DNA from 4 places in the Pseudoalteromonas sp. 31A1 genome. Region 1 is predicted to be linked to each of the others. Evidence: predicted binding sites of a transcription regulator. Region 1 holds the regulator's gene; each other region holds the start of a gene.
The links. Region 1 encodes sigma-54, which starts transcription at its own class of promoters, with help from an activator protein. Its sites were predicted from a motif close to GTTGGCACGNNNNTNGNNT; they were not measured.
Positions count from the first base shown of each region.

Region 2: a site for sigma-54 is predicted at 2,753-2,771, ahead of GQR52_RS15100 (hemerythrin domain-containing protein). Genes of this name have one in related genera too.
Region 3: a site for sigma-54 is predicted at 2,333-2,351, ahead of GQR52_RS11300 (CsbD family protein). Genes of this name have one in related genera too.
Region 4: a site for sigma-54 is predicted at 1,423-1,441, ahead of GQR52_RS19425 (flagellar basal body rod protein FlgF). Genes of this name have one in related genera too.

Region 1 covers NZ_WTKY01000003.1:333,057-337,880, reverse strand. The annotation lists gene mgtE (magnesium transporter) at 1-623, opposite strand, end outside; gene GQR52_RS05430 (HPr family phosphocarrier protein) at 754-1,026, opposite strand; gene rapZ (RNase adapter RapZ) at 1,069-1,914, opposite strand; gene ptsN (PTS IIA-like nitrogen regulatory protein PtsN) at 1,933-2,385, opposite strand; gene hpf (ribosome hibernation promoting factor) at 2,390-2,677, opposite strand; gene GQR52_RS05410 (RNA polymerase factor sigma-54) at 2,704-4,203, opposite strand; gene lptB (LPS export ABC transporter ATP-binding protein) at 4,273-4,824, opposite strand, start outside.
Region 2 covers NZ_WTKY01000017.1:35,200-40,023, reverse strand. The annotation lists gene GQR52_RS15105 (plasma-membrane proton-efflux P-type ATPase) at 1-2,170, shown strand, start outside; gene GQR52_RS15100 (hemerythrin domain-containing protein) at 2,288-2,713, opposite strand; gene GQR52_RS15095 (hypothetical protein) at 3,062-3,316, shown strand; gene GQR52_RS15090 (hypothetical protein) at 3,376-3,633, shown strand; gene GQR52_RS15085 (DUF6500 family protein) at 3,662-3,880, shown strand; gene GQR52_RS15080 (GGDEF domain-containing protein) at 3,917-4,824, opposite strand, start outside.
Region 3 covers NZ_WTKY01000010.1:123,300-128,123, reverse strand. The annotation lists gene hrpB (ATP-dependent helicase HrpB) at 1-1,621, opposite strand, end outside; gene GQR52_RS11305 (group II truncated hemoglobin) at 1,705-2,118, opposite strand; gene GQR52_RS11300 (CsbD family protein) at 2,399-2,596, shown strand; gene GQR52_RS11295 (molybdopterin cofactor-binding domain-containing protein) at 2,665-4,824, opposite strand, start outside.
Region 4 covers NZ_WTKY01000035.1:10,565-15,388, reverse strand. The annotation lists gene flgG (flagellar basal-body rod protein FlgG) at 1-621, opposite strand, end outside; gene GQR52_RS19425 (flagellar basal body rod protein FlgF) at 643-1,386, opposite strand; gene flgE (flagellar hook protein FlgE) at 1,544-2,911, opposite strand; gene GQR52_RS19415 (flagellar hook assembly protein FlgD) at 2,971-3,651, opposite strand; gene flgC (flagellar basal body rod protein FlgC) at 3,665-4,096, opposite strand; gene flgB (flagellar basal body rod protein FlgB) at 4,102-4,509, opposite strand; gene GQR52_RS19400 (protein-glutamate O-methyltransferase CheR) at 4,655-4,824, opposite strand, start outside.

The DNA of each region.
Region 1 (4,824 bases):
TCCATTAAATCGCGAACAATCTTTTCTGGCGGGTTAGTTAATAATGTACTCAGCGATAAAGCGCCTATAAAGCAGTTATGCTTATCAACAACGTACAAGTCATCGGTACCTTCTGGTAACTCGCCACGTAGCCTAATATACCTAAGTACAACATCAAGCGTAACGTCAGGGCGAATGGTCACCGTATCGGTGTTCATTAGCGCGCCAGCAGAACGCTCTTGATACGAAAGTGCTTGTGTTGCACGTTCACGGTCTTGAATGTCCATCGCGCTAACAACGTCTTTATAAACGGTGTCTGGCAGACTACGTAATACTTCACCTAAGTCATCGTGGCCCATATCTTCGGTTGCGGCTGCAATGTGCTTAGGTTCCATTTGGGCAATAATGCCTAAACGAACATCTTCTGATAGTTCTTCAAGAACATCGCCTTGCACATCAGGATCAACCAACTGCCAAAGGAGTCGGCGAATTTTATGTGGTGATGATTCTAATAATAATGCGGTATCACAAGGAGCTGTTTTTGCGAGCATGCGCCTAACTTGAACAAATTGACCACTATTGAGTGACTTAGTCACCTGTTTTAGTTGCTGTAGTGGGTAATCTTGTTCAAAAGCTTCAGGCATTGGCGTCCTTTATAAATTTTTATATTACTTTATGGGGAGAGGTGAGTTAACTGGCGTCACTAACCGTATTTATTTTATATATCTGTTTTAGTTGGGGCATTAGTAATGCGAGCATTATTTTTATAACTGTTTATTCTTGTTCATTAAAACGTTGTGCTATTAATTCTCCAACAGCATGCAAAGCTTGCTCAGAATCAGGGCCTTTGCATACAACTTTTACTTCTTTGCCTTGGCTACTTTCAAGTAACATTAGTGCAAGTACGCTATCGCCTGCGGCTTCTTTGTCATCTTGGAATAATGTGATTGTAGCATCAAATTGTACTGCTAATTGCGCAAGCACAGTAGCTGCTCTGGCGTGTAAGCCTAATTTGTTTTTTATTAAAAAAGTGTCTTCACAATGCATAACTTACTCTACCTAAGCTGAACAGGTGATTATTCAGCTATATTATTTTTCTTGTTCGCGATGGCGAATTTTTACATTAGGATGTGTCATTGCAAAACTTTCACCGATAGTTTGCGCTAAATATACAGAGCGGTGTTGTCCGCCTGTACACCCAATGGCAATGGTTAAATAACTGCGGTTATTTCGCTCTAAGTGCGGTAACCACGTTTGTACAAATGTTTGAATTTGCCATGTGAATTTTTGCACTATGCTGTGATTGGCCAAATAATCTTTAACAGGTTGATCTAACCCATTTAAAGGTTTTAATTCAGGTTCCCAATGTGGATTGGGTAAAAAGCGTGCATCAAATACGTAATCTGCTTCTTTTGGTATACCGTATTTAAAACCAAACGATTCAAACGTGACAATCAGTTGCTTATCTTTTTTACCTAAAATCTTTTCACGAATAGATTCAGCAAGTTGATGAACGCTTAAATCAGTTGTATCTATCATAAAGTCGGCGCGGGTGATTAATACATCAAGTAATTCTTTTTCTTTTTTGATGGCTAAATCAAGAGGCAACGAGTCAATTGATAGTGGGTGTAATCTACGAGTTTCAGAAAAACGTTTGATCAATGTTTGATCGTCGCTATCTAAATAAAATAACGTAGGTTTTGCAAAGCCAGGCAAGTATTCAAGAATATCGTTAAATTCATCTTGTTGTTTAGGGATGTTACGCACATCAATGCTAACAGCAATTTTATCATAGCTATCAGACACACTGCGAACTAATGAAGGAAGCAAGTTAACTGGAATATTATCTACGCAATAATAACCTAAATCTTCTACAACGCGTAAAGCAACCGACTTTCCAGAACCAGAACGGCCGCTTATGATAATTAACTCCATTTAACACCCTTTATAAAACTATGATTGATTGACAATAACTTGGTAAAGCTCAGTATCTGATTTTGCACTGCGTAACTGTTTACAAAAATCTTTGTTGTTTAGTTTATCAGCAATGGTTGCTAGAGTCTTTAAGTGCTGCTGGTTATCGCCATCTGGTACGATGAGTGCGACGAAAATATCAACAGGGCGATTATCGATCGCATCAAAATTTATTGGAGTTTCGCTAACGAGTACTAAAGCCAAAGGCTCTTCTGCACCGCTCATTCTTCCATGAGGAATGGCAATGCCACGCCCTATACCTGTACTACCCAATTTTTCTCTGCTCATTAAAGCATTAAGAATATCTTGTTGCGGTAAATACGGAAGTTTGTCGTGAGCAAGTTCGCTAATGAACTCTAAAATTCTTTTTTTGCTATTAAAAAGGACCGCAGCTTTGCTGCAGTCCTGGCATATAAGTGAGCTTAATTTCATCATATTAGTGTCGAGCAAGCTTCTCTTTGTGTTTAATTACTTGTCGATCGAGCTTGTCGATCAACGAGTCAATGGCGGCATACATATCTTGATGTTCTGTAGAGGCAAATAGCTCAGCACCGCTTACGTGTATGGTGGCTTCTGCTTTTTGATTTAATTTTTCTACATCGAGAATGACATGAACATTATTAATATGATCAGAGTGTCTTTCTAGCTTCGCAAATTTGGTATTAATATAGTCTCTTAGTGAATCGGTTAATTCTACGTGACGACCAGTTAAGTTTAGTTGCATAAGCATTACCCTCTTTTTTTTGCGTCTTAAATCAAACTTTTACGCTGATTTGACGGTGGAATAGCCAGAGATTCGCGGTATTTTGCGATTGTACGTCTCGCTACTTTAATTCCTTGCTCAGCCAATATATCCGCTATTTTGCTATCACTCAATGGTTTTGCTGAGTTTTCTGCTGCGATTAATTTTCGGATAAGCGCACGGATTGCTGTAGATGAACATTCACCACCGTTTTCGGTGCTTACATGGCTTGAGAAAAAATATTTAAGCTCAAATATACCACGGGGTGTGTGCATATACTTTTGGGTTGTTACGCGCGAAATTGTTGATTCGTGCATTTCTACCATTTCAGCAACATCATTTAAAACCATTGGTTTCATGGCTTCAGGACCGTGTTCAAAAAAGCCTTGTTGTTGCTTAACAATACAATTTGTTACTTTTAATAGCGTGTCGTTTCTACTTTCTAAGCTTTTAATAAACCATTTAGCTTCTTGTAAATGCGAGCGAATAAACTGGCTGTCACCACTGGATTTTACAGTGCGAGACATTGCCGCGTATTGGCTATTAACACGAATTTTAGGCATGCTGTCTGGGTTTAACTCAACAACCCAGCGGCCTTTAATTTTTTTAACTGACACATCAGGAATAACATACTCAGATTCTTCTCTTACAATAGTATCTGCAGGTTTAGGGCTAAGAGTATGTATTAATGTCATTACTTCTTTAAGCTCTTCTTCTTTGAGCTTAGTTTTCTTCATTAATGTACGATAGTCACGAGCAGCTAATAAATCAATATGCTCGGTTAAAATCATTTTTGTTTCATTAATGTAAGGTGTTTCTTTATCAAACTGGTTAAGCTGAATACACAAACACTCTTGTAAACTACGTGCGGCAATACCAACAGGATCAAACAGTTGGATGCGTTTTAATACAGCTTCAATTTCATCAAGTTCGACTTCGTTATCATCTTCGTTTTCTTGATTAAAGCTTTCTAAAATCTCTTCGCAGCTTAGTGTTAAAATACCTGAATCATCGACGGCTTCTACAATAGCAATAGCAATAGCTTCGTCTGTAGGGCTAAATGGCGTTAGTTGTAACTGCCACATTAAATACTCATGGAGCGTTTCAGTAGAGGCGCCTTGGTATATTGATTCGTCTTCAGGCATCGGACCCGATGATGCTGCTGGGGCGGCACTCATGTACTCATCCCAACTAACATCCATAGCCATGTCGTCACTTAGCGTGTCTTTTGCAAGTGCTTCACCACTATCTTGTTCGTATTCGCTTGGAGCATCATCGGCAGATGCGCTAACAGTTATGTCATCTGTATCTGCTTTTTGCTCGTTTTTACCTGCAGCGTCTTCTGAATAGTCTGCTTCTTCAACCTCTAATAGCGGGTTGCTGTCGAGAGCTTCTTGTATTTCTTGCTGGAGATCCAATGTACTGAGTTGCAACAAACGAATAGCTTGTTGCAGCTGTGGAGTCATTGTAAGTTGCTGGCCCATGCGCAGCTGTAGTGATTGCCTCATGTATCTCTAACAATCCTTTTATGTTGTTATAATTAATACTAGCAGATGCTTAAAGACATGGCGTAAATGTTACAGCCTAAATTGCTCGCCTAAGTAAACATCGCGTACTGTTTTATCATTTAATACGTGTTCTGGAGTACCTGATGCAATCAGCTCCCCATGAGAAACAATGTAGGCTTTTTCACAAACATCAAGGGTTTCTCTTACGTTATGATCGGTAATTAATACACCAATCCCACGATTTTTAAGATGTTCTATTATTTTCTTTATGTCTAATACCGAAATCGGGTCAACACCTGCAAATGGTTCATCCAGTAATATAAATTTAGGATCTGCTGCCAGCGCACGTGCTATTTCAACACGACGACGTTCGCCACCCGACAATGCCATACCTTGGCTATCACGAATGTGTTGTATGCTAAATTCATCTAATAATTTATCGAGAGTGTCTTCTCTAGCTTGTTTATTTAACTCTTTGCGCGTTTCTAAAATGGCCATTAAGTTTTGATAAACAGTCAGCTTTCTGAATATTGAAGACTCTTGCGGTAAGTAGCCAATGCCTAATCTAGCACGACTATGCATAGGTAAAAGAGTAATATCGTTATCGTCTATCGATATTTT
Region 2 (4,824 bases), on a different contig from region 1:
GGTTGGCTTTTGGGAAGAGCATCAAGCGGGTAATGCAATTGCTGCATTAAAAGCAAAATTAGCCAACAAAGCACGCGTTCGCCGCGATACTCAATGGCAAAATTTAAATGCCAGCGAGCTTGTACCAGGTGATGTTATTAGAATGCGGATGGGCGATATAGTGCCTGCAGATGCGCGTTTGCTCGATGGTGATTCAGTAGAAGTCGATCAATCATCACTTACGGGTGAGTCGTTACCGGTTGTAAAGTCGGCGGGTGAAACTGTTTATTCGGGCTCTATTATTCGCCAAGGTGAAATAGAAGCAATAGTTTACGCAACCGGCGCTAATACCTTTTTTGGTAAAACAGCACAGTTAGTGCAAGGGGAGCGAACCGCAAGTCATTTTCAGCGTGCGGTGCTTAAAATTGGTAATTATTTAATAATGCTTGCTGCGGCTTTAGTACTGCTTATAGTTATTGTTGCTTTGTTTCGCGATGATCCAATGATCACCACATTACAGTTTGCACTCGTATTAACTGTTGCTGCAATACCAGTTGCAATGCCAACAGTGCTATCAGTTACTATGGCTGTAGGCGCTCGTTTATTGGCTAAAAAGCAAGTGGTTGTAACACGTTTAGCTGCAATTGAAGAGCTAGCGGGTGTTGATATTCTTTGTTCTGATAAAACCGGCACATTGACACAAAACCTATTAACGTTGGGTGACCCGTTTTATATCGAAAACTCAATAAATAAAGGCTCTGCTGAGCAAGTTATATTGTACGCGGCATTAGCATCTCGCTCAGAAAATAACGATCCGATTGACTTAGCAGTATTACAAAGTGTAAAAGCTGAGCAGTATCTAGATTCTTATCATATAGAACATTTTCAGCCATTTGATCCTGTGAGCAAACGTACTGAAGCATTAATTAAAAATGCTGATGGCAAAACGTTTAAAGTGACCAAAGGTGCACCGCAGGTTATTTTAGCTTTGTCGGCTAATATTGAGGCAGTTAAAACTCAAGTTGAGGCATCAATAGATGAATTTGCAGCACGTGGGTTTCGCTCTTTAGCGGTTGCTAAAACAGACGAGCAAGGTAAATGGCAATTTATAGGCGTATTGCCACTTTTTGATCCACCGCGTGAAGAAGCAATACAAACCATTGCCGATGCAAAAGAAATGGGTATGAGTGTTAAAATGGTCACGGGCGACCAAGTAGCCATTGCGCGCGAAACTGCAAGTAAACTGGGTTTAGGGACAAACATTCTTGATGCTAGTGGATTTGGTGCAACTGAGTATCATCAAGCCACACAGTTAGATGATTCTATCGAGAGTGCTGACGGATTCGCACAAGTATTCCCTGAGCATAAATACCATATTATTGATGTGCTTCAGCATAGAGGGCACATTGTTGGCATGACAGGAGATGGCGTAAATGATGCGCCAGCACTTAAAAAAGCTGACTGTGGCATTGCTGTATCGGGTGCTACAGATGCAGCGCGTTCAGCAGCATCAATTGTGTTAATGACCGATGGCTTGTCGGTTATTATTGATGCAGTTAAAGAAAGCCGAAAAATATTTCAACGCATGAACAGTTACGCTATTTACAGGGTTGCTGAAACACTGCGCGTACTACTCTTTATGACAATGGCGATATTAATTTTTAACTTTTATCCGTTAACAGCAGTCATGATTGTAATGCTTGCTTTACTTAACGATGCCGCCATTTTGTCTATTGCATACGACAATGTGCATTATCAAAATAAGCCCGAGACATGGAATATGCGGCTCGTTTTAGGTATTGCATCTGTGCTGGGAATTGTAGGGCCAATTGCAGCCTTTGGTTTATTTTACTTAGGAGATAAAGTATTTGAACTCGACCGTCCTCATCTTCAAACATTAATGTACTTATTACTTTCTGTAGCAGGGCATTTGACTATATTTTTAGCGCGTACCCGAGGTCCATTTTGGTCTATTAAACCGTCTGCTATATTAATGGTCGCCGTATTTGGCACGCAAGTTATAGCAACACTTATTGCTGTTTATGGTGTGTTTATGACCCCACTAGGATGGGGATGGGCACTTGCTGTGTGGGCATATGCTTTGGTGTGGTTTTTTATTAACGATGGTTTAAAGCTAGTGGCGTATCGAATTTTTGATCCGACAGAAGCACCCTTACTAGAGAAGAGTTAGCATATAGGCTTAAAAAAATGGTTATAAGCCAAGTGGCTTATAACCAATAGTACACAAGGGAGTGTATATAAGGTGGTTCAATTATTTGTGAGTAAAGTTACTCACAAATAAAAAGTATTAGTGCATTGCATCATTATACTGCTTTGCCAAGCTTTGTTTTTGCCCTTCGGTTAGTGCTTTACCCGCTAATTGAAATACTTCGTGTTCTTCTTCACTTAAATGATGATGTACTAAATGATGCAGTTTTTTAGCTGCAACTAACCATGCAGACGAGCTCATTTCGGTATCTTCAAGTTGTTCAATTAATTCATCAATTTCGTGATGTTCAGCTACGCTGTGGCGCGCTTTTTCATGAGTTAAGTCATCAAACATAAGTGGGTTGTAAAAGTAACGTTCTTCAAATTTTGCGTGTTGTTCTAGTTCTGTTTTTAGCTCGTCCATTAGCGTGTGGCGCTGCTCTGTGTCGCCGTGCGTTTGAATAAGCGCATCTACCAATTCTCGTTGTTTGTCATGGTCATGACGTAGTGCTTCAAAAATATTCATAACTAATCCTTTTACAATTTATTTGCTTATATCACTAACTAGCAAACTAAATGCCAAATATTAAGTTGATGTATTTTATTGCTTTTATTTTGATTTTTTATTTTTGGGCTGCTATCACTGTAAATTTTACAGTGATATGAATGCAATAATTTCAGGCTTTTACGTAGTTCAATTATAGAAGTGAGTATAAATCCCTACAGAACCTTACAAATATTTACTGGTTGTTTATTTTATTGCAGTGATAAAGTAGCAACATTATTTAGGTACAATCTATATGTATTACTCCCACATATAATACCAATCGGTATAAATGCAGGTAGCACGTTAACTTAATAGGATAGTTTAAGGATGAACACAAAAAGCCCCATCACCGCATTATTGCTGTGCGCTTTACTGAGTGCATGTAGTACTGCCCCACGTTCTGACCCTAACTTATGCATTGAAGAGGCTGAAACGGTTGATCGAAATGGCGCTCAAACAAGCTCAGAAGTTTATAATCAATGCATTAGCGCACAAATTAAAAAGGATGAAAAAAATGACACTTTTTTTGATGCTATAGGTACGTTCTTTTTTGAATTTTTTGTAATGGTGGTAGAAAAGTAAATAGGCTAACTTGCAGCTGTAATTTAAAGTAAATAAGTTGCGTAAAAATAGGATTGGTTATGAAGCAATTATTGATAGCAATTCCACTTTTTTTATTACTAAGCGCTTGTGCGGCACAGCCTTACGCAGGCTCGGCAAAATGTATGGAACAAGCAGATATTGCATACGAAACCGATACACGTAAAAATGAGACATTAGATAATGAATGCAAAGCTGCAAAAGTAAATACGCCTAATAAAGAGCTTGAGAATCATGGCTTGGTTGATAGAAGCCTTTTGCAGCTAATCGTTAGCGTTTTAAATAGCGTGTTTCAGTAATACAGCATTAATATGATTAAAGGTATGTATGAGGGAAGAACTAAGAGCAAAAATAATTACCGTATGCGATAAAAAAATAGCAGTTAAAGGCGAAAATGTAGGGCTTTCTTTTTATGCATTTTTTGCTAATAAAAACGACGACCCAGCGCTACTTATGGAAGCTGCTACTTGGTGGATACACACCCATAAATTAGATCATTTTGTAAAAGCAAAGACCATCAAAAAAATGATCTTAGATGGGCTTTAGTCAAGTAAATGAGCCAATACTTTTAGCTGTGTTTATTTAATCAACAACGACTTGGTTTCTTCCGTTTTCTTTTGCTTTATAAAGTAATTTATCTGCATGTTTAATAAGAACATCTAGTGTGCTTTTTAAAGGGCCACTTACAGAGGCCCCTGCACTAAAGGTGATTTTTGTATCACTAGGAAAGTCTTCTATATTACTGCAATGCTTGGCGAAGCTAATGGCGAGCTGGTCAAATATATCGCGAATTATTCGTTCATCAACCGTATTTAGTGCAAATAACCATTCTTCGCCGCCGTAACGACCAAACTGATGATCATTACATAGTGTTTCTTTTGCAGCTTTTGCAAAGGCAATAAGAACTAAATCTCCAACATCGTGACCAAAATGGTCGTTAACTTTTTTAAAGTAGTCTAAGTCAACAATTGCTATCGTCATTTTACCTTCACCAAGCTTTGCTTCTGCTGCGCGCATTATTCCTCTGCGATTAGGGCAATTTGTTAGATAATCTGTTAATGAAATATCGTAATATTTTTGACGTTGTCGGGCTTGCCGATAAAATAAAAATAATGAAGCAATCACTAAAATAAATGCAATAGCAGCGCTGAGTCGCCAAATTATTTTTTGTTGGTACTCTTCTTTAGCTTGTAGTTCACTAATGTCTTTTGCGTACTCTAGTTGCTGTATTTTTTCTTCTTTTTCTTTTACTTCAAACTGCACCTGTAGTGTTTTTATATTATTTTCACTAGTTGCTTCGTAGTGTTTTTTTGTATAAAGGAGCTTTTGTTCAATTGCTTCAAAAGCCTCGTCAGTGTAGTTAAGGCGTCGCTTTAGCTCATAGCGTTTACTTAAAAAATCGGCTTTATAAATACTGCGGCTGAATTTATCTAATTTTAAAAACACCTCATCGTTTGCTTCATTTGCTCTCTCGATTAAATCTTGTTTTA
Region 3 (4,824 bases), on a different contig from region 1:
CGCCCATGGTTGCTATAGCTAAGTAATCGTCGTTGTGCCAGTAATCGGCATTTAACTCAGCACCTGCACCATTGGCAAGTAGGTAACCATTACCGCGTTTTTTAGCGATGCGATCGGGGTACGCCAATGCCACTAGCAAACTAATATAATGCGTATTTAATTCGCTGTTTTCGTCTTTTACTTTTAAGCGGCTTTGCCAATATTTTAACTGTTGTTTAAATACCGGATGCGGACGTTGCTGTTGGCTATGCAACGCTAAACTCAACTCGTTTGCACTGTTTACTCGGCTCTCAAGTAATGCCACTAAATAAATAGCGAGCCTAAAAATACCAGGGAGTTGGTCATCAAGTATTTGTGCTTTTAGTAGCATATGCGCCAAACGAATATCAGCACCAAAACCTAACATTTTACTGCCAAGCGGTGTGAGCTTACCCTTGCTATCAATAGCTTCTAGCATGTTGAGCAGGTTACTTGCTTGCTCGCATTGTTGCTCAGTAGGCTTATCAAGTAGGGTTAGCTCATCAATACTGGCTCCCCATTGCTTTGCCTCAAGCATAAGTTGGCTTATGTCTGATGTGAGTATTTCGGGATTGTCGTGGCTATTACGTCGCTCAAAGGTTTGCTTAGAGCCCAGCCTATATACAATGCCCGGCTCTATTCGCCCTGCACGCCCTGCACGCTGCACAGCTGAGGAGCGCGATATACTTTGTGTTGTGAGCTCTGTAACCCCTGTTTTTAAATTAAAGGTCGCTGCACGGCGCTTGCCGCTGTCAATTACAATGCGTATGCCTTCAATAGTTAAACTGGTTTCGGCTACATTGGTGGTAAGCACGACTTTGCGCATACCGTTTGGTGCAGGAGCAATAGCGGCTTGCTGATTGGCTTTATCTTGCTCGCCAAATAGCGTTGCTACAGTGCAGTTACTGGGTAAATCGCTAAGTGCTTGCTGCACCCGTAGTATTTCAAATTGCCCGGGTAAAAATACCAATGCACTGCCTGTTTGCTCATTAAGCGCTTGTTTTATTATGCTAGGAATTGCATCAAGCCAGCGGCTTTCATCTTTTATGGGTATGTAGACTTCGTCTATTGGGTAACTGCGACCGCTCGATTGAATTACAGGGCAATCAAAAAACGCAGTGTAACGCTCAGTATCTAGCGTTGCCGACATAAGCATGATGGTTAAGTCTTCACGCAGTGCACTTTGGGTCTCGAGCGCAAAGGCAAGTGAGGTATCGGCTGCAATTGAACGTTCATGAAATTCATCAAATATAAGTAAATCTATATCGCTTAATTCGGGGTCGTTTTGCAGCATGCGTGTAAGCATGCCTTCGGTTACTATTTCAAGGCGCGTATTAGCGCTGACTTTACTCTCGCCCCTAATCCGCAAACCTACACTTTGCCCAACACTCTCGTTTTGGCACTTTGCTAAGTAACTGGCAATATTGCGCGCGGCTAAACGGCGTGGCTCTAGCATTACAATGCGTTTAAAATGCCCGTCGCGCATAAGTTGTAGTGGTAACCACGTAGACTTACCAGCACCAGGCGGCGCTTGTAATAACGTAATAGGATTACTTTGTAATGTAGTAACGAGTTGTTGATATATGTCTTGAACCGGCAGCACAGCTATTTACCCTAAATTGCTTTGCAGGCATTGTAACAAAAAACCAAAGCCTAGCTGCGATTGATGTTTATTAATAATTGCTATTAACTACCGGATACCATTCTAATTCGATCAGCCGGTACGCGTAATTGCTCCATTAAGTAAGTTTTAAATGAGGCTTCGTAAGGCTGCTCATCAACCGCTTTTTGCATGCATAACAACCATGCACCGCTTTCATCAATGCCTACATGTAAATGTTTGTGCGCTTGAGGAATATTTATACTGCCAAAATGTTCAGCGTATAATTTAGGACCACCTAACCAGCCCGACAAAAAGTAAGCGAGCTTTTTACGTGATGCTGATAAATCTTTTGAATGCATACTCCTTATATTTTCAGCCTCTTTTAAAGTTTCCATATTATCGTAAAACGCATTCACCAATTGTGTAATACCTGCTAACTCACCTGCCATTTTGTATGAGCAGTCATCCACTCCGTATTCACACGTTTTTGTATTCATAACTCACTCAGGTTAACTACTTTGTTTAATACCTGCATATTAGCTTAAAACAAAAATTTAAGAATGAGTTACATCAAAGCGGCGTAACTTATGTCAGCAATAATTACAGGCTGCTATGTATATTTTTTAATAAATAGCGCAATATTAAAAACAAAATCGCTCAACATAAAAATATAACCAACTGATAATAAAAACAATAAAACCATTATTATTCTTTGGTACAAGGCTTGCTACTTTATAACTGACAGTTAATTCACTAACCTAAAGTAAGGATAAACTTATGAACAGCGATCGTATCGAAGGTAATTGGAAAGAACTTAAAGGTAAGGCTCAACAAAAATGGGGCGATCTTACCAACGACGATTTAGATAAAATTGAAGGTAGCCGTACAGAGCTAGTTGGTAAAATTCAGCAGCAATACGGTAAATCTAAAGAAGAAGCAGAGCGTGAAGTTGATGAGTTTGAAAAAGGTCGTTAAAACGCGTTAACCGCTTTTAAAAAAACCGCCATTTGGCGGTTTTTTTGTTTAAGCTGTAGGTTATTTAGCTACGCTTTTAATTGGTTACCAATCGGTAACTGCCTAATACGCTTTCCGCACGCTGCAAAAATAGCATTACATAATGCTGGCGCATAAACTGGTGTAGACGGCTCGCCTACCCCTGCTGGTGGTGCATCACTTTGTACAATTTCAACGTCAATCTCAAGCGGTGCGTCGCTCATACGCGGTACGCGATAATCATGAAAGTTACTTTGCTGTACGCGCCCTTTATCAAAGGTAATACCATCGCTGATTGCAGTTGTAATACCGTAAATAGAGCCACCTTGGGTTTGGTTTTTAACGGTGTCGGTGTTTACAACCGTACCCGCATCAATGGCAACCCACGATTTAATTACTTTTAAATCGCCAGTATCCGACACTGCTACTTCAACTACCGTCGCTACGTAAGTTAAAAAGCTTCTATGCGCTGCAATACCTAAACCTCGACCTTTAGGTAGCTCTCGCCCCCACTTACTCATGTCAGCTACTTTTTCAATAACATGGCGCAGTCTGCCAATATCTAGAGGATAAACCGCTTTATCGCCACCGTAATTATCGTATGTGGCATTTTGCTCAGTTACATCAAGGATTCGGCTTGGACCTATAGTTTCTAATAAATAGTCTTTTTGGTCGCGACCCGCTTTGTGCGCTGCTTCGCCAATAAATGACTGAATAGCAAAGGCATGAAAAATATTTGATACAGAACGCATCCAACCAATTCGTGCTTTGGCTTGCGCATCACCGTTTTCTAACTTCATGTTAGGTGTGTTAATTGGGTTGTCGGTAAACCCTAAGCGCAGTTCAAAGCTTCCTGGCGTAGTTGCCCCTTCTGAAAAGGTAGAGGTAATTGGTGAAAACGCGGTGCGGTGTAAATACGATTCTATAGCGCCATTTTTATCTAGCGATGCTTCAATGTGCTGAGCCGAAACTGCATGGTAAAAACCATGTTGTATGTCGTCTTCACGCGTCCATTGAACACGAATAGGTTTGCCTACTTTCATTGAAAGGTAAGCCGCTTCTGCTGAGAAGTCAGGTTTTGACTTACGCCCAAAACCGCCCCCTAACATGGTAACGTGAACATTAATTTTGCTCTCATCCATGCCAAGCATTGCAGCCACTGTTTTCATATCGGCTTGTGGATTTTGCGTAGCAGCCCATATATCAACACTGTCTTTGTTGTACATAGCTGTTGCACAAGGCGGCTCCATTGGGGCTTGAGCAAGATGCGGCGCGTAATAATCAGCTACCAATTTATTGCTCGACTTAGCCAACACGCCCATGGCATCGCCTTTATCACGTATGTTTGCCTGTGGAGTTTGTACTGTTTTTAATAATGACTTTTTAAATTCTTCTGAATTGTAATCGCCATTTTTGCCATCATCCCACACGACTTTTAATGCTTTACGCCCTTGCCATGCAGCCCATGTGTTTTTAGCTATAATCGCAACCCCGCCTTTTGGCTGAAACTGCGGTGCGCCTTTTGGTGCAGGTATTTCAATAACATCTATAACGCCGTTTATCGCTTTTGTAGCACTGGCATCAAACGACTTAACAACACCGCCTACTACCGGCGGGCGTTCAATTATAGCCACCAGCGCTTGTGGTTCGCGTACATCGGCTGCAAATATAGCTTTACCTGTTACTAAATCGGCTAAATCTATGTGCGCCATACCGGTATTTATATAACGCCATTCTTTACGCGTTTTAAGTGTTAGCTTGTCTGCCTCTGGTGGCGTTATTGTAAGCGCTAAGTCGATTAAATCTTTATAAGTAAGCGACTTACCTGAGCTGTGTGTAACAACGTGTTGATTAGCAGTACAGGTTTGTGGATCAACTTTCCAATACTTAGCAGCAGCGTGCTGCATCATGTAACGCACACTTGCGCCCATTTCACGCAGGCGCTGCATGTTGTAGCGGATACTGCGCGAACCATCGGTATTTTGATCGCCGTATTTAGGATCGCCCTTACCCTGAATAACAATAACCTTATCCCACGCGGCTTCCATTTCATCGGCAACTATTTGTGCAATTGCAGTGCGAATTTGCTGCCCCATTTCAGAGCGGTGGCAGGTTATTTCAACCATGCCGTCTGGGCGCAGTGCAATAAATAAGTTTGCGCGTTTTGCCAGCTCAGACGGTTGCTCTAACACGCCAGCAAATGCTCTTGG
Region 4 (4,824 bases), on a different contig from region 1:
AGGGTTACCTTGTACCGGCGCACCACTTACAGCTGTTTCGGTATAAAGATTTTGACCGATTGGCTCAAGACCCGACGGATTAATAAAATCACTAATAGTCAGCTGACCAATGACCACGTTATCGGCTTGGCCTGCAACACGTACAGATACTTCGCCGTCTTGCGAAACCGTAATTGATTGCGCGTCATCTGGTACATTCATTTCTGGCTGAATCACATAACCTGCGCCCGATGTAACAATTCGTCCATCGCCATCGGTAGTAAACTGGCCGTTGCGCGAGTAAGCAATATTGCCATCTGGTTGCAGTACTTCAAAAAAACCTTCGCCAGAAATCATCCAATCTAGTGAGTTTTCGGTGGTCAACATGTTGCCTTGCGTAAACTCTTTTTGGTTAGCTACAACTTTTGCACCCGCACCTAACATTAGGCCCGATGGCATTTCGGTATCTTGCGATGAACGACCGCCCGGCTGATTAATATTTTGATAAAGTAAATCTTCAAATATAGCGCGACTTTTTTTGTAACCTACGGTACTCGCATTCGCTAAGTTATTTGAAATAACCGATATATCGGTTTGTTGGGCGTCTAGCCCCGTTTTACTGATCCACAATGCTGGATTCATAATCGTGTCCTCACTTTAAAGTTAAACAATGCGTAACAGCTGATCTTGACGCTCGTCAATTTCTTCAGCTGTTTTCATTAATTTCACTTGTAATTCAAATTGGCGCTGGTGGCTTATCATGTCGACCATTTCGTGAACTGGGTTCACATTCGACATTTCAAGCGAACCACTTAAAACTTTTACATTGGCAGAGGTATCTACTGTTACATTTGCTTTTGGTCTAAATAAACCATCGTTACCTTTTTCGAGCTGTGAGCTATTTGCTTCTACCACTCTAAGCGTGTCTATTTCTTCTAAAAAGTTAGCGGGGGCGCCTTGTGGTCGAACTTGAATAGCGCCATCTTGGCTAAACCCTATTTTTTCGACTGGGACGGGTAAAATAACAGGTCCCCCTTCGCCAATAACTTGACGACCGTGGCTGGTTACGAGCATGCCTTGAGCTGTAACGTTTAACGTACCCACTTTGGTGTAAGCTTCATTACCGGAGGCATCTTGCACAGCAAGCCATGCGTTATCGCTCATTGCGATATCTAAGTCTCGCCCGGTTTGAACAATGCCACCCGATACCATGTTTGAACCCGGACGCTCTTGCATTGAAAATACACGTGTAGGCAAACCTTCGCCAAACGCTTGCATAGAACGCGCCTGCGCAAAGTCAGCTTTAAAACCCGTTGTATTTGCATTTGCCAAATTATTGGCTTTTAAAGCAAGCCCTTGTAGGCTTTGCTTAGCGCCAGAGGCCGCAATGTAGACCATTTTGTCCATAGTATCGACTCACATAAAAAATCTCTGAACTTACAAATGCAAAATAGATGCCAGATTAAATTTGACGCAACATTGAGAGGTATTTAGAAGGGCTTGCAAAGAGGACTTATAAAAAAGGCTGCAAAAATGCAGCCTCATATATTTAATAGGGTTTAGCTTATCGAATCTGCAAAATACTTTGCTGAATAGTTGAGTTAACTTCAAGCGCACGTGAGTTTGCTTGGTAATTACGCTGTGCAGTAATTAAGTCTACAAGCTCATTAGTAAGGTTAGTATTTGATTGCTCAAGTGCTGATGAGTTAATTCCACCAAACGTACCCGAACCAGCTTCACCCGCTACAGGTTCACCTGAATCAATACTTTGCTTCCAGCTTGTATCACCCACTTGTGATAACCCTTGTGAATTTGGAAAACGTACCATAGCCACTTGGCCTAGGAATGTTGAGTCACCATTACTGTAAGAAGCGACAATTTTACCGTCTGTTCCTATATCAATTCCGGCTAAACGACCAACCGTTGAGCCATCTTGATCGAGTGCTTTTACTTCAAAACCACTTGAATACTGAGTTGGGATACGTCCTGCCGTGTTATTTTCATCGCGCCAGTTAAGCTCAATACCAGTACCTGGGAAAGTTGCACCATTGTCTAGTAATGTTGATAAACCAGCACCAGAACCCGCTGGTAGTAGTATTTCATCAAAAGTAGTTGTATTTGTATTTGCCACACCACCTGTTGTTGATGGTAAACCACTTGAGTTAAAACCAAGGGTGGTAAGTGGTGTATAAGGCGCGGTTTGTTCTCCACCAGTTGTGCCATCAACTACTTTGCCATCGAGTGTTGCGTATACTTCCCAACTGTTATCTGTACCACCTGCTGCGGCATCATCTTCTTTAGCAAAAAAGTATTGTAAAATATGTGGTTCACCTAGTGAATCATATACCGTTGTTGACGTAGATGAGTTATAAGTACCACTAGAAGCAGGGTCAAAATCTAGACCTGTTGGATCCGCCGTTGCATCTAAGTTAAACGACAAAAATACATTTTCTGTTGCGCGAGGTGAACCAGACGAATCAGGGATTTGAATTGGATCAGTTGTGCTCAAACTTACCGACGTTGTATCACCTGTAGATGAATCAACTGGGAATGCTTGTAAAAAGTTACCTTTTGCGTCAACCATAAAGTTATCTTGGTTAAGCTTAAATGCACCTGCACGTGTATATGTTAAATCTTGCGAAGATAAATCGTCGGTCATCGCAAAATAACCTTCACCAGTGATTGCTAAATCAAGTGAGTTATTTGTAAATTGCAGTGAGCCTTGATGAAACTGCTGCGCAACCATGGTTGTTTGCACACCGTCACCATTTTTAGTCTTACCAGAGCTAAATACTGATGAAGCGTAAACATCGGCAAACTCAGCGCGTGACTCTTTAAAACCTGTGGTATTAACGTTTGCAATATTATTTGCCGTTACGTCTAAATCTTTTTGCGCGGCAGCAAGGCCGGTTAATGCAATATTGAAGCTCATAATTCACCTCTAACCTGTTAGTCTGTGGCCTGCTAGCAGGCGAAAAATACTAAAATTTATTACGCGATTTCTGCTACATCTGTCAGCCTAACCGCACCTTCTTTAGTGTTAATAATAATGCCACTTGAGCCATTAATATTAACGCTTTCAATGTTCTTGAATGTAGCAATGGGCAAGCTTGAAAATTCGCCGTCAGTACTTCCTTCGGCGGTTACTGAGTATTCACCTTCAGGTAAACGCTCACCGGCTTCATTTTTGCCATCCCACGCAAAACGTACTGCACCTGCTGATTGAGAACCCATATCAATAGTTCTCACTAGCTGACCTGATGCATCTGTCACTTTAATTTTTAAGTTATCAACGGCTTCTTCTGCCACTGCAGAGCCTCTGGCATCACCCGTTTCATTTAAATCCAGGGTGTTTGACTCAAGTAAAGCTTGCTTGCCAACAAGTGTTGATGCTTGCAATGCTGAATTTGATGTCATAGAAGACGCTAAGCTATCAAAATTTGAATTTAAATCGCTAATGCCTTGCGCCATTGTGAAACTAGTCATTTGCGCAATCATTTGATCGTTATCCGCAGGGTTACTGGGATCTTGAAACGATAATTGCTGAGTTAACAAAGAGAAAAAGTCTTCTTGTGTTAACGCATCACTCTCATTGTCACTGGTCGCTACTTGCGATTCTTGCCAGCGTATAGAGTCTAAATAGGATGAAGATGTACTAATATCGTTACTCATAACCTACCCTCGGTTACCGCTGCCCTAGCAACAGTGTTTTACTTAGCATTTGCTTTGCTGCATCAGCAACTTGCACGTTTGTTTGGTAAGAACGAGAGGCAGAAATCATATTTGCCATCTCCTCTACAACATTGACGTTGGGTTTATAGATATAGCCATTTTCATCCGCACTTGGATGGTTTGGGTTATATTCAATTTGTAATGGTGCATTACTTTCAACAATGCCCAAAACTTTCACACCAACTGCGGAGCCCTGTTGGTTACTTACTGATGCTGAAGCCTTTGTTAGCTCAGCCGCAAATACAGGTTGGCGCGCTCGGTACGTTTTGTCTTGAGATGAACTAATGGTATTAGCATTAGAAATATTACTAGCTGTAGTATTTAAGCGAACGTTTTGTGCGCTCATACCCGAACCTGCAATATCGAAAACATTATATAAACTCATAATTTTTATCCTTGACTACCGAGAGCTTTATTCAGGCCTTTAAATTTGCCGCTTAAAAATTGCAAGCTGGCCTGATACTCCATAGCATTCTGTGTATACAAGTTTCGTTCCACTTGTATATCAACCGAGTTACCATCACCTGTATCTGATTGATTTGGCAAACGAAATGATTCTGAACTGCCCATACTATGAGTACCTCCACCAATGTGTTTATCATTAGTTCTTACCATAGTATTGCCGCTTTGCTGGGTTGACCTTGCCGCTTTTAATGCAGAGGCAAAATCAATATCTTTTGCTTTATAGCCAGGCGTATCAGCGTTAGCTATATTAGTTGCAATTAATTCAGCTCGCTGTGAACGGATCAACATGGCTTGCGGATGCACACCTAATGCTTTATCAAAACTGATAGCCATAACCTTCTCCAAAAAATTGACTTACCCATGAATAAAGCAAAAAATAAGCCATTAATATTAGGAAGTGTTATATTTTTATAAGACTATGTATCTAAATAGAAAAACGACGCTTGGTGCGTCGTTTTAGGGAAATGAATTAACTTAGTTATTTCTTTTGGTAAATGATACCGGGGTTGCATCTAACCATATCAAATTCAGTACTTAGACCAGTTAGGGACTCTGACGCTCCTAAAAATAAGTACCCTTTTGGGTTTAATGCTTGTGCAAACTGATTAATAATTTTAGCTTTTATTTCAGGCGCAAAGTAAATAAGTA